Regions from separate parts of the Microbacterium foliorum genome, predicted to be linked through region 2. Evidence: predicted binding sites of a transcription regulator. Region 2 holds the regulator's gene; each other region holds the start of a gene.
What was found. Region 2 encodes LexA, which represses DNA repair genes until DNA is damaged. Its sites were predicted from a motif close to TCGAACANNTGTTCGA; they were not measured.
Positions count from the first base shown of each region.

Region 1: a site for LexA is predicted at 2,398-2,413, ahead of DXT68_RS15235 (HNH endonuclease signature motif containing protein). Genes of this name have one in related genera too.
Region 3: a site for LexA is predicted at 1,640-1,655, ahead of DXT68_RS15775 (HNH endonuclease signature motif containing protein). Genes of this name have one in related genera too.

Region 1 covers NZ_CP031425.1:3,232,882-3,237,955, forward strand. The annotation lists gene DXT68_RS15220 (enoyl-CoA hydratase/isomerase family protein) at 1-10, opposite strand, end outside; gene DXT68_RS15225 (ATP-binding cassette domain-containing protein) at 132-1,745, shown strand; gene DXT68_RS15230 (hypothetical protein) at 1,827-2,276, opposite strand; gene DXT68_RS15235 (HNH endonuclease signature motif containing protein) at 2,424-3,698, shown strand; gene DXT68_RS15240 (glutamate-1-semialdehyde 2,1-aminomutase) at 3,850-5,074, opposite strand, start outside.
Region 2 covers NZ_CP031425.1:2,356,758-2,361,831, reverse strand. The annotation lists gene smpB (SsrA-binding protein SmpB) at 1-292, shown strand, start outside; gene DXT68_RS11130 (S9 family peptidase) at 293-2,158, opposite strand; gene lexA (transcriptional repressor LexA) at 2,194-2,880, opposite strand; gene DXT68_RS11120 (LysM peptidoglycan-binding domain-containing protein) at 3,162-3,524, shown strand; gene DXT68_RS11115 (histidinol-phosphate transaminase) at 3,593-4,687, shown strand; gene hisB (imidazoleglycerol-phosphate dehydratase HisB) at 4,684-5,074, shown strand, end outside.
Region 3 covers NZ_CP031425.1:3,357,851-3,362,924, reverse strand. The annotation lists gene DXT68_RS15790 (DUF2283 domain-containing protein) at 1-29, shown strand, start outside; gene DXT68_RS15785 (winged helix DNA-binding protein) at 142-804, opposite strand; gene DXT68_RS17295 (MarR family winged helix-turn-helix transcriptional regulator) at 910-1,488, shown strand; gene DXT68_RS15775 (HNH endonuclease signature motif containing protein) at 1,685-3,256, shown strand; gene DXT68_RS15770 (cation diffusion facilitator family transporter) at 3,304-4,335, opposite strand; gene DXT68_RS15765 (MFS transporter) at 4,360-5,074, opposite strand, start outside.

The DNA of each region.
Region 1 (5,074 bases), 880 kb from region 2:
TATCGGTCACGGGTGCCAGGCTACCCCGTACATTCGGCCTTGCCACGGCGGCCGTTCGTGGGGTAAATACGCGATCCGGCGGCTTTTCCGGCAGGATAGACAGAACTGCCCACTGCAACGAGAGGTCGCAGATGCCCGACGGACAGGTGCTGGAGTTCACGCACGTGACCAAGCGCTTCAATGACGTGACGGCGGTGTCCGACTTCTCAGCGCGAGTCGAACCCGGCGTCGTCACCGCTTTCCTCGGCCCGAACGGAGCCGGAAAGACCACGACGCTGCGCATCCTCCTCGGTCAGGTGCGCGCCACCAGCGGAACCGCGACGATCGGCGGTGTCGCATTCCCCGACCTGCGCCACCCGCTGCGCACCATCGGATCGGTCCTCGAGGAGACGGCCTACCGCCCCCGCCGTTCGGCCGCGCGCCAGCTCACCATCGCGGCCAAGGCGAACGGCATCCCGCTCTCCCGCGTCGACGAGGTGCTCTCGCTGGTCGGCCTCGAGCAGGAGGCCGAAGGCCGCATCGGCAGCTTCTCGCTCGGCATGCGCCAGCGCCTGAGCGTCGCGCACGCCCTGCTGGGCGACCCGGGCGCCCTCGTCTTCGACGAGCCGGCGAACGGCCTCGACCCCGAAGGCATCCGCTGGATCCGCCTCCTGATGCGCCGGCTGGCCGACGAAGGTCGCACGGTGCTCGTCTCCTCGCACGTCCTGAGCGAGGTCGAACAGGTCGCCGACAACGTGCTCGTGCTCTCGAAGGGCCAGCTTATGCTCTCGAGCGGCATCGAGACGCTCGCCGATCCGTCGGCCGGATCCGTGGTCGTCGACGCCGCCGATCGCGCCGCGCTCACCGCCGCGCTCTCGGCCGGCGGGCTCGAGGTCGAGGTGCTCCGCTCCGGGCTCACGGTGCGCGGAAGCGATGCCGGCACCGTCGGTGCGATCGCGGCATCGGCCGGGATCGCGCTCAGCACGCTCGTGCAGCGTGGACCCACCCTCGAAGACGTCTTCATCGATCTCGTGCGCGGCGGCCGGTTCGACCCGCGCACCGACGCGGCGCCCGCGGCGATCGAGGCGCCTGCCGCCGTCGAGGCGCCTGAGGCTGTCGCGACACCTGTTGTCGAGACGGATGCGGTCGAGGCGGATGCGGTCGAGGCTGATGCGGTCGGGGCTGATGCGGTCGAGACGGCTGACGACGAGACCGACGTCGCGGGCGCAGCGTCCGCCGAGGAGTCGGCGCCTGCCGAGCCCGAGGCGCCTGCCGAGGAGTCGTCAGCCGAGGAGGAGGACGCACCCGCCGAGTCCGCCGAGGATGCGGCGTCAACCGGATCCGAGGCACCTGCCGAGTCCGCCACCGCACCGTCTTTCGATGAGATCCTGTTCGGCACGACGCCGGCGACTACTGCAGACGACGAGGCGGAGGACGACGACCCGCGGTCCGCAGCCGTCAGCTCCATGCTCGCCCAGGCGGCTCGGGCCTATTACGAGGACGAGCCGAAGGAGTACCCGCTCGAGAACGCATCGAGTGAGGACAGCGTCGTCGAGAGCATCGACGAGACTGCGTCCGAGGGTGCTGCGCCCGAGGGTGCTGCCGACGAGGGTGCTGCCGACGACCACGAGCACGCCGAGGACCACCACTCGGAGCACCAGAACGATGCTGCCCAGAACGAGGCGGACCAGAACGATGCTGCCCAGAACGAGGCGGACCAGAGCGACGACTCGGAGCAGGACGACTCCGAGCCTCATCGTTACTGAGACCTGACGAGAACGCCCTCCACGCCGCACGGCGATGGAGGGCGTTCCTCGTTCATGAGGGAGTCTCGGCGCTCCCCGGCCTCACGCCGGACGCGGGCGGATCACCGGACGTCGGCTGCCCTTCGACACGGGGACCGGTGAGGTGGCGACGATCTCCTCGACATCTGCGGGCTCGTCCGTCACGTCGAGCCTGAGTGCCTGAGTCAGTGCGAGGCCGTGGCTCGTCGTGAGGATCAGCCGCCGATACTGCTCATCGCCGACGAGGTCGACGACCACGCTGGGTCGGCGTCTGCGGATCAGCACGAAGTCGGTGCTGCCGGCGGCCTTCCACGTTCCGGCGGCGAGGATGCCGGGAATGTGCGTCCCGGGATTGGGCACTCCCCGAAGCCACGTCCACGCGTCGTCGATCAGCTGCACCTTGGCGATGGTCTCCCGCTCGATGCGGAGATTGTCGCGGTGAAAGCTCGCAGCCCGCTCGATCGGCGAGAGCACGACCTCGAGTCGCGTCTGATCAAGCAGCAACGTCACCATGAGTCCAGTCTGCCAGCGGCACCCGCCCAGATGTCTGTGTCTTGCTCACAGGAAGGCAACGATCCCTTGTCGGTTCCCACGTGTTCACGTCTTTCTCCCATTCCGATGTTCCGCTCGACCTTCGAACAAATGTACTAGAATCGGAGTATGACCTCGACCACCGACCTCAGCATCGAGCAGCGCCGTGCACTGCTCGATGCCTGGGTCGAGAAGCGACGTCAGATCGCCCGACTGGAGGCGGAGGCGTCCGACATCCTCGCCGAGCGGATGCGGCTCTGCACGGCCGAGTCCGACGAGCACCCCTACCACCGCGACGCGATCCATCGATCGATGGTCGCGGAGTACGCGGCCGCCGGGCGGATGAGTCAGGGCAGCGTCGAGTATGCGCTCACCGACGCGGGGTTCCTCGCCGACGGCCACCATCCGCGCGTGCAGGAGGCGTTCCGAGCCGGAGCGATCTCGGCCGCGCATGTCCGCGAGATCGTGCGGGCGGCCGGAGTGGTCCGAGAGGCAGTGAACAACAGACGGACCGACCCCGATGTGCTGCCCTTCTACGACAGCGCGGCCGTCATCGTCGCAGAGCATGAGACACCGGCCCGCACCCGCGCGCAGATGCGTGAACTCGCCGCTGCGCTCGCCGACTCGACGACGGTTGAACGTCATGAACGAGCCGCATCCGAGAGGACCGTCACCGTGCGTTCTGCTGACGATGGCCTCTCTGTGATGACCGTCGTCCTTCCGGAGTATCTCGCCACAGCGATCCACGACCGTCTCACCCGGTTGGCGCGAGTGGTGATCGCCGGGCGGAGCGGCGCGGAACCGCGCTTCGAGACGACGGACTCCCGCACCATCGACCAGGTGCGCACCGATCTCCTCATCGACCTGCTTCTGGCCTCCGACCCGAGCGCGGCGAACGGCTCGGGTCTCGACAGCATCCAGGCTCGGATCCAGGTGACCGTCGCGGCGACGACGCTCGCCGGGATCGATGACCGTCCTGCCCACCTCGACGGACACGGACCGCTGCACCCCGACGTGGCTCGCGACCTCGCAGGACGCAACGGCGGGTGGTCGCGTCTGTTCCTCGATCCGTCCGGACTCGTCGCGGAGACGGACGCCTATACGCCGACCGAGTCGATGCGGCGATTCCTGCGAGCCAGAGACCAGCACTGCCGATTCCCCGGATGCAGAATGCCGGTGCACCGATGCCAGATCGACCACACGTTCGATCATGCGAAGGGCGGCAGGACCGAGATCCACAATCTGGGTCATCTCTGCGCGACCCACCACGTACTCAAGCATCCCGACGTCGGCGATGACCATCGGTGGACCGCCCACCAGCTCCCGGACGGAACCATCGACTGGCGCAGTCCACTCGGACGCACCTACCGTGATAGTCCGCCGCGCCGGGTCATGTTCGTATGACGACCCGAGACGGCCGCATGCCGGTCAGTGCGAAGACGGTCGCATGCCGGTCAGTGCGAAGACGGTCGCGTGCCGGTCAGTGCGAAGACGGTCGCGTGCCGGTCAGTGCGAAGACGGTCGCGTGCTGGTCAGTGCGAAGACGGTCGCGTGCTCACGCCGTCGCTGCGGGCGCAGCGACGGCGGCAGCGGCGCGAGCGGCGATCGGCAGCGCCGCTTCGATCCTCTGCAGCTCCTCTTCGCGGTGTGCGGCGGTGAGGAACCATGCTTCGAACACACTCGGCGGCAGGGCGACGCCCTGCTCGCGCATCGCGTGGAAGAACGGTGCGTAGCGGTACGACTCCTGTGCCAGTGCGTCCACGTACGTGCGGGGCGCCGACGCGCGGAACGACGCGCTGAACAGGCTGCCGGCGTGAGCGACGGCGTGGGTCACGCCGGCATCCGTGAGCGCGGCATCGAGCGCCGCCGAGACCCGGGCGGCCGCCGCATCGACCGTGGCGTAGACCTCGGGGGTCGCGAGCCTCAGCGTCGCGAGACCCGCGGCGACCGAGAGCGGGTTACCCGAGAGGGTGCCCGCCTGATACACAGGGCCGAGGGGCGCCAGCATGTCCATGACGTCCGCGCGTCCGCCGAGAGCAGCCAGGGGCATCCCCCCGCCGACGACCTTGCCGAAGGTGATGATGTCGGGCAGGTACTGCTCCCCCGCTGCCGCCTGCAGACCCCAGAATCCCGCCGGGTGCACGCGGAAGCCGGTCAGCACCTCGTCGAGGATCAGCAGCGCGCCGTGCGCGTGCGCGGTATCGGCCAGCAGCCGGTTGAAGCCGGGCGCGGGCGGCACGACGCCCATGTTGGCCGCAGCCGCCTCGACGATCACCGCGGCGATGCGATCGCCGTGCTCGGCGAACACCGCCTCCAGCGCGCCGGGGTCGTTGTAGTCGATCACGAGCGTCTGCGCGGCGATCGGGGCGGGGACACCCGCCGAACCGGGCAGGGCGAGCGTGGCGACACCCGAACCCGCCGCGGCGAGCAGCCCGTCGGAGTGCCCGTGGTAGTGGCCGGCGAACTTCACCAGCAGGTCGCGTCCCGTCGCACCGCGGGCGAGACGGATCGCCGTCATCGTGGCCTCCGTGCCGGTCGAGACCAGACGCACGCGCTCGACGGGCCGGGCCTCCCCCACACGCACGCGGTCGGCGATCACGGACGCGAGTTCGACCTCGCCCTCGGTCGGAGCACCGAAGGACAGACCGCGGGTCGCTGCCTCCTGCACCGCAGCGACGACCTCGGGCTGCGTGTGGCCGAGCAGCGCAGGACCCCACGACGCGACCAGGTCGACGTAGTCGTTGCCCGCGGCATCGGTGACCGTCGCACCCGACGCCGAC
Region 2 (5,074 bases):
CTCCGTGCACATCCCGGAGTACTCGCAGGGTCACTGGACCAACCACGCGTCGAAGCGCGTGCGCAAGCTGCTGCTGCACCGCGAGGAGATCGCGAAGCTCTCCCATGCCGTCTCGGCCGGCGGGTACACGCTGATCCCGCTCAAGCTCTACTTCTCGGACGGACGGGCGAAGGTCGAGATCGCTCTGGCGAAGGGAAAGCGCGAGTACGACAAGCGTCAGACCCTGCGTGAGCGGCAGGACACCCGTGAGGCCGACCGGGCCATGCGGCTGCGCAACCGCGTCGGCGAGTGATCAGTCCGCGGGACTGAACCCGAACACGCGCCCGAGGAAGCGCAGTTCACGCTCGAGCGCATCGACGATGGTCTCGGACGAGCGGAATCCGTGGCCCTCGCCCGGGTACAGCACGTACTCGTGGTCGACGCCGCGTTCTGCCAGCGCATCACGGATGGCCTCGGACTGGGCGGGCGGGACGACGCGATCCTCCGCCCCCTGCATGAGGAGCACCGGCACGTCGATGCGGTCGGCGTGGGTCAGGGGAGACCTCTCGATGTAGAGGTCCTCCGCTTCAGGCAGCGGTCCGACGAGTCCCTCGATGTACGGGGCCTCGAAGTCGTGCGAGTGCGCGCTCAGCATCCGCAGATCGGTGACGCCGTAGCGGCTGATGCCTGCGGCGAAGGTTCCCCCGCGCACGAGCGCCGAGAGCACCGTCCAGCCCCCGGCGGAGCTCCCGCGGATCGCGATGCACGCGGGATCCGCGAGACCCGCATCGGCCAGCCCGCGCGCCGCGGCGATGACATCGTCGACGTCGACGATGCCCCATCCGCCGTCGAGACGCTCACGGTAGGCGCGCCCGTAGCCGCTCGACCCGCCGTAGTTCACGTCGAGCACGCCGATGCCGCGGCTCGTGTAGAACGCGATCGCAGAGGATGCGGCCCCCGTCACATGCGCGGTCGGTCCGCCGTGCACGAGCACGAGATACGGAGGCAGCTCGCCCTCGGGAGCCGTGGCCTCGGGGTGAGCGGGCGGGTAGGCGAAGGCGTGCACGGTGCCGTGAGCGCCGTCGACCACGATCTGAGATGCGGGCGGCATCCAGTCGCGATCGACCGGTCGGCCACCCGCGACCGTCGTCACGACACCGCTGTCCACATCGACGCACCAGACACCGGATGCGGCACGGGAGCTGTCGCCGGAGAGCAGCACACGCGAGCCGGAGACGTCATCGACGCTGACGTGGCCGTCGGCGGGGACGTCCAGCCGGCGCATCCGTCCATCGTGGTCAAGGGCGGCGACCTCGTCGCGGCCCTGTGTGCGTACGAGGACGATGCGGCCGTCCTCCAGCGGCCGATACCAGCGGTTGCCCAACACCCAGAGCCCATAGCCGGTGTCGGCGTCGTCCGTCGCCTCGCCGACGCCGACGGGCTCGCCCTCGGGGTCGAGGTGGTCGAGGCGCTGACGGTACAGGGCCCAGCGGCCGCTGGGGTCGTCGGAGAACAGGAGAGCGTCGTCGCCGTCCCACTCCGGCTGCAGTGCGGCCAGGGTCGGGAGAACGACGCGTCGGGTGCCGTCGGACACGATGAGAGACGCCTGCTGCCAGGGCATGCGCTGAGCGGACCATTCGACCCAGGCGATGCGCGTGCCGTCGGGGGAGAGAGCGGGATGCGCATAGAAAGACGGGCCCTCCGCGACGATCGAGAGTCTCGCGGAGTCCTCCGCGGCCGAGCCGTCCACCGGGATCTCGATGATCGCGCGCCGATGGGGTTCTGACGTCAGGTCCTCGCGCACGGCGAACAGCCGCCCCTGCTGCACGCGAAGGCCGCCGTGGGCGGGGCCAGGCGACGTGAGCGGTGTCGGGGCGTCGCCCGGACTCATCCGGTGCACACGCTGCGTGTCCGCGTCGACGAAGTACAGGGTCCCCGCGGCGTCGGCCGTCCACGCACCGCCGCCGTACTCATGAACGCGGGATCGGGTGCTCCACGGCGCCGGCAGGATCTCTGCGCCCGAGGTGCTGCGCACGGTGCGCCGACCACTCTCGGCCGGGACGCTCTCGCCCCACCAGATCTCGTCTCCCACGAACACGGCGCCGTCGAAACGCGGTGAGGATGCGGCTACGGATGACGGGGAGAAGGGCGATGGCCAGGTACCGAACGGCGACGACATGGAACGAGCCTACGGCGCGTCGGAGAAGACCGCCGTCACACGGCGCGGAGCACGGCGACGACCTTACCGAGCACGACCGACTCGTCGCCGAGGATCGGCTCGAAGGCGGAGTTGCGGGGCAGCAGCCACGTGTGGCCGTCGCGGCGGCGCAGGACCTTGACGGTGGCCTCGCCGTCGAGCATGGCGGCGACGATCTCGCCGTTCTCCGCGCTGTTCTGCGAGCGGATGACCACCCAGTCCCCGTCGCAGATCGCGGCGTCGATCATCGATTCGCCCGAGACCTTGAGCATGAACAGGTCGCCCTTGCCCACGAGCTGACGGGGGAGGGGGAAGATCTCCTCGACCTGCTGGTCTGCGGTGATCGGGACTCCCGCGGCGATGCGGCCGACGAGCGGCACCAGTGCGGCGTCGCCGACGGGGGTCGCGACGTCGTCCGGATTCTCGGTGCCCGAACCGGGGAGGTCGATGAGGACCTCCATGGCGCGCGTCTTGCCGGGATCGCGGCGGAGGTAGCCGCTGAGTTCGAGCTGGCCGAGCTGATGCGTGACGCTCGAGAGCGACTTCAGCCCCACCGCGTCTCCGATCTCGCGCATGCTCGGCGGGTAGCCGTAGCGGCTGATCGATGTCTGGATGACCTCGAGGATCGCCATCTGCTTCGGGCTCAGGCTCTTCCGGCGACGCGTGCGGGGGGCGTCGGACTCGGGGGCGGCGATGTCGCTCATGGTGCTCCTCAGGTGTGCGATCCGGCGTCTCAGTTCGAATGTCGGAGGCCCGTGGTGGGGTGTTGTTATCGAAACCGTATCCGAGAATCACCTCGATCTGGAAGATCTGTTCGAGCGTGTCGAGGGATTCGTGGCCCGGTTTTTCGAAGAACGCTTGACAGATGTTCGAATTCGAAGATAACTTCGGAACGTAGCTTCGCATTCACGGCTCCCGGCCGAGTCGCGAATGCGAACGCTACGCCACCTTCACCGCTCACGCGGTAGATGCAGAGGAGTACGACATGAGCACCATCACCTTCAGCAACGCAGCCATCGTCTCGCCCCGTGCGGCGACGAAGCTCCGGCTGACGGCACGTGGCCGCCGCGTCGTGCTCGCTCTGGCCGCAGTGCCCCTCGCGGCGGGCATCGGGTTCGCCGCGCTGAGCGGCGGCAGCGCCATGGCCTCGGGCGAGCAGGTCGCGACCGCATCTTTCGCCTCGGTCACGGTGATGCCGGGCGACACCCTCTGGTCGATCGCCGAGTCGGTGGCGCCCGGGGCAGACCCGCGCGAGGTCATCGGAGACATCACCCGCCTGAACGCCCTCCGCAGCGGCGCGCTGCAGATCGGCCAGGAGCTGGCGATCCCCGCACAGTACTCGGAGTGAATCGCGGCCGCACAGTCGACCGCTCATTCACCGTCACCTCGGAGTGAGGCGGTCGCGCGCGGCCTACCATGGGAAGGGTGACTGCATCACTCGACGACCTCCCGCTCCGTGACGACCTCCGAGGGCTCACGCCCTATGGTGCCCCGCAGGCTCCGCTGCCGGTGGCGCTGAACGTGAACGAGAACACGCATCCGGTGCCCGATGCGGTGGCGAGCGACATCCTCGACGACATCGCCGTGGCGCTCCGCGACGTCAATCGCTACCCGGATCGTGAGTTCACGACGCTTCGCGATGGCTTCGCGGACTACCTCGGCCACGGCCTGCAGGCTGAGCAGATCTGGGCGGGGAACGGATCGAACGAAGTGCTGCAGCACATCCTGCAGGCTTTCGGCGGTCCCGGTCGCACCGCATTCAGCTTCGCGCCGACCTACTCGATGTACCCGCTGATCGCGCAGGGGACCGGTGCACGCTGGGTCGCAGGCACCCGTCAGCCCGACTACACGATCACCCCCGAAGAAGCGGCAGCCCAGGTGGTCGACACCGATCCGGACGTGATCCTGCTCTGCTCACCGAACAACCCGACGGGTACCCCCCTCGGACTCAACGTGATCGAGGCCGTGTACGAGGTAGCACGTGGCATCGTCGTGGTCGATGAGGCCTACCAGGAGTTCGCTCCGCGGGAGGCGCCCTCCGCGCTGACCCTGCTCGAGGGGCGCCCGCGACTGGCGGTCTCGCGAACCATGAGCAAGGCGTTCGCGTTCGCGGGTGCCCGCGTCGGATATCTGGCTGCGGACCCCGCGTTCATCGATGCGCTGCGGCTCGTCCGCCTTCCCTACCACCTCAGCGCCCTCACACAGGCGGCCGCCGTCGCGGCGCTCCGCAATTCCGAGGTCATGCTCGGTATGGTCGCCGAGATCGTCGAGCAGCGCGATCGCATCTCGGCGACGCTGGAGGCACTCGGCTACACCCCCCATGATTCCTGGTCGAACTTCGTCCTCTTCGGGGGTGTCTCTGAGCCTCGAAAGGTGTGGCAGCAGCTGTACGACCGCGGTGTTCTCGTGCGTGACGTCGGGATCCCCGGACACCTGCGCGTCACCGCCGGAACGGAGGCCGAGACCACGGCATTCCTCGACGCCCTCGCCTCGATAGGATCGGATTCATGAGCATCCCCGCCCCGACACACCGCACCGCCACGCGCGTGCGCAGCACGTCGGAGTCCACCGTCGAACTCGAGCTGAACCTCGACGGAACCGGATCGAGCCGCATCGACACGTCGGTGCCGTTCTTCGACCACATGCTGACGGCGTTCGCGAAGCACTCGCTCACCGACCTCACCGTCCGCGCCTCCGGCGACACGCAGATCGATGCTCACCACACCGTCGAGGACGTCTCGATCGTGCTGGGACAGGCCATCCGCGAAGCTCTCGGCGACAAGTCGGGGATCTCCCGTTACGGCGACGCCCTCGTCCCGCTCGATGAGGCTCTCGCCCAGGCCGTGGTCGACATCTCGGGGCGTCCCTACCTCGTGCACACCGGCGAGCCGGCCGGGT
Region 3 (5,074 bases), 1.0 Mb from region 2:
TCCGGCCGGAGGATGTCCGCGGTCAGTGAGGGAACGGGGTCGCGACCGGGTCTCGTCTGAGACTGCGCCGTTGCCCCGCGCACACGCGGAAAAGCCCCGCCTGACCGGGGTCAGACGGCGCGTTCCGGTGATCGGATGCGGTCAGGCGTCGCGACCGCGGGAGAACCCGGCGTCGAAGCCGCGCTCGTAGGCGTGCTGCGCCGCGCGCGCGGTGCGGTGGTCACTTCGGTCGTGGCCATGGCCAGGACCGAAGCCGTGGCCGCGGTGGTCGCCGTGCTCGTGGCCACCGCGCCCGAAGCCGTGTCCAGGGCCGAAACCGTGTCCAGGGCCGAAGCCGTGCCCGCGTCCGAAGCGGCGGGGTCCGAAGCCGTGGCGACGGCCGCGTCCTCGGGGGAGCGGCGTCTCCTCGTCCCAGCCGAACGCGCGAGCGATCTGCTCGAGTGTGGCGAGGGTGGTGTCGAGGTCGTCGGGCGAGACGGCGTCGGTGACCTTGGCGCGGATGCCGTCGACGATGCCCTGGAGGCGTTCCTTGGCTGCGCGACCGTCGGCGGTGAGCGTCCAGCCGTCGCCGTCGGCGACGACCCATCCGCGCTCCACGAGACCGTGCAGCTTGTGGGCGTTCAGCGGGCGGCGCGCAGGCGCCGTGCCGTCGATCACGTTGAGGATCCGCCAGTCGCGGCGGCTCGCCTGCTCGCTCTCGAAGGCCGAGGCGAACTCGGCGGCCATCAGGCGGTCGACCGCCGTGATCCAGAAGCCGAATGGGCGGGAGGTGCTGTCTGTGTTCTGAGTGTCAGAGGTGTTCATGAGGTGAGTCCTTGTATGTCATGGAGCATGTGCTTGTCACGATGCATGTATATGTAGTGTGACATGCAGTTCAGATGCATGTCAAGTCGCATGTAAAATCGACGGGTGAGCGCCGAAGAGAACGACCCCGCCGAGGCCATCGCCCGCGCCCTGTCCCGCCTGCGCGGACGTCGTCCGGGCGAACGCGGTCGAGGCCCCCGCGGGATGGGCGCGACGCGCGGGTGGCACGGTGGCCCGCATTCCGACCACTTCGAGCATGGCGTGCACGACGACGACCACGGGCACGGGCACGGGCACTCGGGGCGTCCCGGCATGCCGCCGTGGATGAACGATCCGTCGGGGCGCTTCGGGGGGCCGGCTCGGATGCGGATGCTCGAGGCGCTCGCGGCGGCATCCGCCCCCCTGAGTGTGAGCGACCTCGGTGCGGCGATCGGTGTCGATCAGCCGCGCGCATCGCGGCTCGTGCAGCAGGGGGTCGCGCACGGGTTCGTGCGGCGCGAGGCGGATCCGGACGACGCGCGGCGCACCCGTATCGCGCTCACGGACGAGGGCCGCTCGGCCGCCCGTGGAATGAGAGGGGAGCGACGCGAGGCTCTCAGCAAGGCGCTCGCCGCATTCACCGCGGACGAGCGGGAGCAGCTCGCGGCGCTGCTGAACAAGCTTGCCGACAACTGGGAGAGCTGAGCGCTCGATCGGGGTTCGGGGCGATCGGAGTCGGGGGCGATCGCGTCTCGGTGACGACCTGTGTCGAGGGTGACGTGCGGCGTTCGAGATCGGCATTCCGGAACGCTCCTGCGGTGTTCCGGAATATGCTTCTGATCTGGATGAAAAGTGCTCGATCGGCCGTTCGAATGTCGGTGGCCCCGGGTTGTATGGGGACATGCCATCCCGCACTCGCAGCATTGTCGATCAGGTCGTCGCCGACCTCGATCGGGTGCTGTCCGATGACGCGCTCGCGGGATTGTCCGACGCCGAACGGGTCGAGGTGCTGCGGGCGGCAGGAGCAGCGTTCCGGCGGGTCGAGGCCGTCGTGGTCGAGACGATCGCCAGTGGCGATGCTGTCGACTTCCCTCATTCCACCGGGTGCCGGACGCAGAACGAACTGCTCCAGCGCACCCTCCTGACAGACATGCGCGGCGCGAGGCGCGTCGGGGCGGCCGTCGACCTGGTGCGACGGGACGTGAACCTGGTGTCCGGCGATCGGCTGCCGGCGCGGTGGCCGGCGCTGCGAGAGGCGATGCTCGACGGAGCCCTCAGCGTCGCGGGGATGCTCGCTGCGACCGAGCCGCTCGAGAAGATCGCTCACCGCATCGGCGTCGATGATCGGCTCGACGCCGACATCTGCCTTGCGCGTGCGGCGCGCGGCATCAGACCCGACCCCGAGGCCGGTCCAGGCGACGAGATCCAGGGCCCGGCGCCCACGATCGACGAGCTGACGCTCCTCGCCGAGACGCTGGCCGTGCTGCTCGACCCCGATGGAGACGAACCCGGCGACGAGCCTGCGCGCCGACGCGGCATCACCCTCGGCCGGGTGCGCGACGGGCTGCGTTCCATCAAGGGATATCTGACGCCCGACGTCGCCGCGCAGTTCGAGCTGATCCTCGACGCGATGAACAACCCCAAGGGCGATGGCCCGCCCTCGCGGGGCGTGGTGTTCACTGTCGATTCTGACGACGGTGATGCTGCAGACGTCGACCTCGAAGGCGGCGATTCTGCGGGCGGCGATGCTGCAGACGGCGATGCTGCAGACGGCGATGCTGCAGACGGCGATGCTGCAGACGGCGATGTCGATGATGACCCCTACAACTCCGATCCACGCGGCGTCATCGACGACCGCACGGCTGCGCAGAAGCGACATGACGCGCTCGCCGCGGCATTGGCGATCGCTGCCCGCCACCGGGACATGCCCACGCTCGGTGGTGCCGCCCCTGTACTGGTCGTGACGGTCGATGCGAAGGACCTCGCCGAGGGCACCGGGCGTGCGAGCGTCAGCGGCGCCTGGGGACAGTTGCCGGTGAGCGTCGCTGCCCATGTCGGGTGCGCGGGGACGATCCAGCGGGTGATGTTCGAGGAGGGGCGGATCATCGCGATCACGACCACCGATCGGGTCTTCACCGTGCATCAACGCCGGGCGATCATCGCCCGTGACAGGGAGTGTCTGATCCCGGGATGTCACGTGTCCGCGTCATGGTGTGAGATCCATCACGTCACCGAGCATGCGAAGGGTGGTCCGACGCATACGGATAACGGTGTGCCGTTGTGCTGGTGGCATCACCGGTCCCTGGGGAAGTCCGGGTGGGAGATCCGCATGAACGACGGCATCCCGCAGGTGCGGGGGCCGGCGTGGTGGGACCCCGACCGACGATGGCGAACCCCGAGACTCAGCAGTGCAGAGCGGGTACGAAAGGTGAGGGATGCGCAGAAGGCTCCGGTCTTCGCGCGGGCCGGATGATGCGGCTACGGCTACGGCTACGGCTACGGCTACGGCTACGGCTACGGCTACGGCTGCGTGCCCGAGGTCGCGTCCGTTGCGCCGGCTGCATCCGTGCCGACTGTGGCGGTGCCGACTGCATCCGTGCCGGCTGTGTCGGTGCCGACTGCATCCGTGCCGGCCGCGTCGGTGCCGAAGGCGAGCGAATCCTCGTCGTCCACGGAGAGCGAGAGCACCACGGTCTCGACCACCGGGTGCGCCTCGATCTGCTGTTCGATCTCGCGCAGGCGGCGGGCCACGTCGTGTTCGCGGGCGTCGCCGGCGAGATCCACCTCGGCGACGATGAACAGCCGATTCGGTCCGACGTACTCGATGTGCAGGTAGGTGAGGCGCTGGATCTGCGGCGACCCGAGCAGCGCCCGGCCGACCCGCTTGCGCAGCGCGGGCGATGCGTTCGAACCGATGAGAAACGAGATGTTGCGCCCGATCAGGATCACGGCCACGATCCCCAGCAGGACGCCGACGAGGATCGAACCCACGGCATCCCAGGCGGCGGCTCCCGTGATCTGATGCATCGCGATCGCCGCCGCGGCGAGCACGAGACCGATCAGCGCGGCCGCATCCTCGAAGAACACCGCACGCAGCGTCGTGTCGCTGGTGTCGAGCACATAGTCCCAGGTCGACGACCCCCGCTCCTGAGCGAGACGCCGCGACTTCACCATCGCCTGCGTGAACGAGGCCCCCTCGAGCACGAAGGCGATGCCGAGCACCGTGTACGCGACGACGGGGCTCTCGACGGGTCCCGTATCGGACAGCTCCTGCACACCGTGCATGATCGAGACGATCGACCCGGCCGTGAAGATCCCGAACGCGGCGATCAGCGACCAGACGAACGCGGCGCGACCATAGCCGAGCGGATGCCGCTCATCCTTCTCTCGCGCGCCGCGGCGGTCGGCGATGAGCAGGAAGACCTCGTTGCCGGCATCCGCCCACGAGTGCGCGGCCTCGGCCACCATCGATGCCGACGATGTGAGTACGGCGGCGACCGTCTTTGCGATCGCGACGAGGATGTTGGCGAAGAAGGCGATGATGACCGTCACGCGGTCAGGCTACTCCCGCTCCGGTCAGGCCTGCTGTGTCGCCCTGACCGGCAGCAGCAGCAGGAAGCCCGCGATGAGCACCAGCACGATGCCGAGGATGCCGAAGGAGGTCGAGCCGGTCAGCACGATGAGCAGAGTCCAGGCGCCGGACGCCATCCAGCTCGCGGCTCTGCCCGTCGTGGCATACAGGCCGAAGATCTCGCCCTCGCGTCCGGCCGGGGTGATGCGGGCCAGGAACGACCGCGACGCCGCCTGCGCGGGTCCGACGAACGCGCACAGCAGCAGGCCGCCGGTCCAGAACACGATCGCTCCCGCATCCACCAGGAAGAACACCGCGAGACCCGCGACGACCATGGCTGCGAGGGAGATGAGGATGATGCGCTTCGGACCGAACCGGTCGTCGTAGCGCCCGGCGATGATGGTCGAGATGCCCGCGATGAGGTTCGCCGCGATGCCGAAGATCACGAGCTCGAGGAACTCGAAATCGAACACCTGCCCGGCGATGATCGCACCGAATGCGAAGACACCGCCGAGGCCGTCGCGGAACACCGCGCTCGACAGAAGAAACCAGAACGTCTGCCGGGTGTCGGGGTTTCGGTAGAGGCCGACGACGTCCCTGACGAGCAGACCGTACGACGCGAAGAAGCCGACCTTGCGCTCGGGGCGGCCGAGCGACGGCTCCGGCACGTTGAGGAAGATCGGGATCGAGAACACGATCGCCCAGATGGCGCATCCGAGC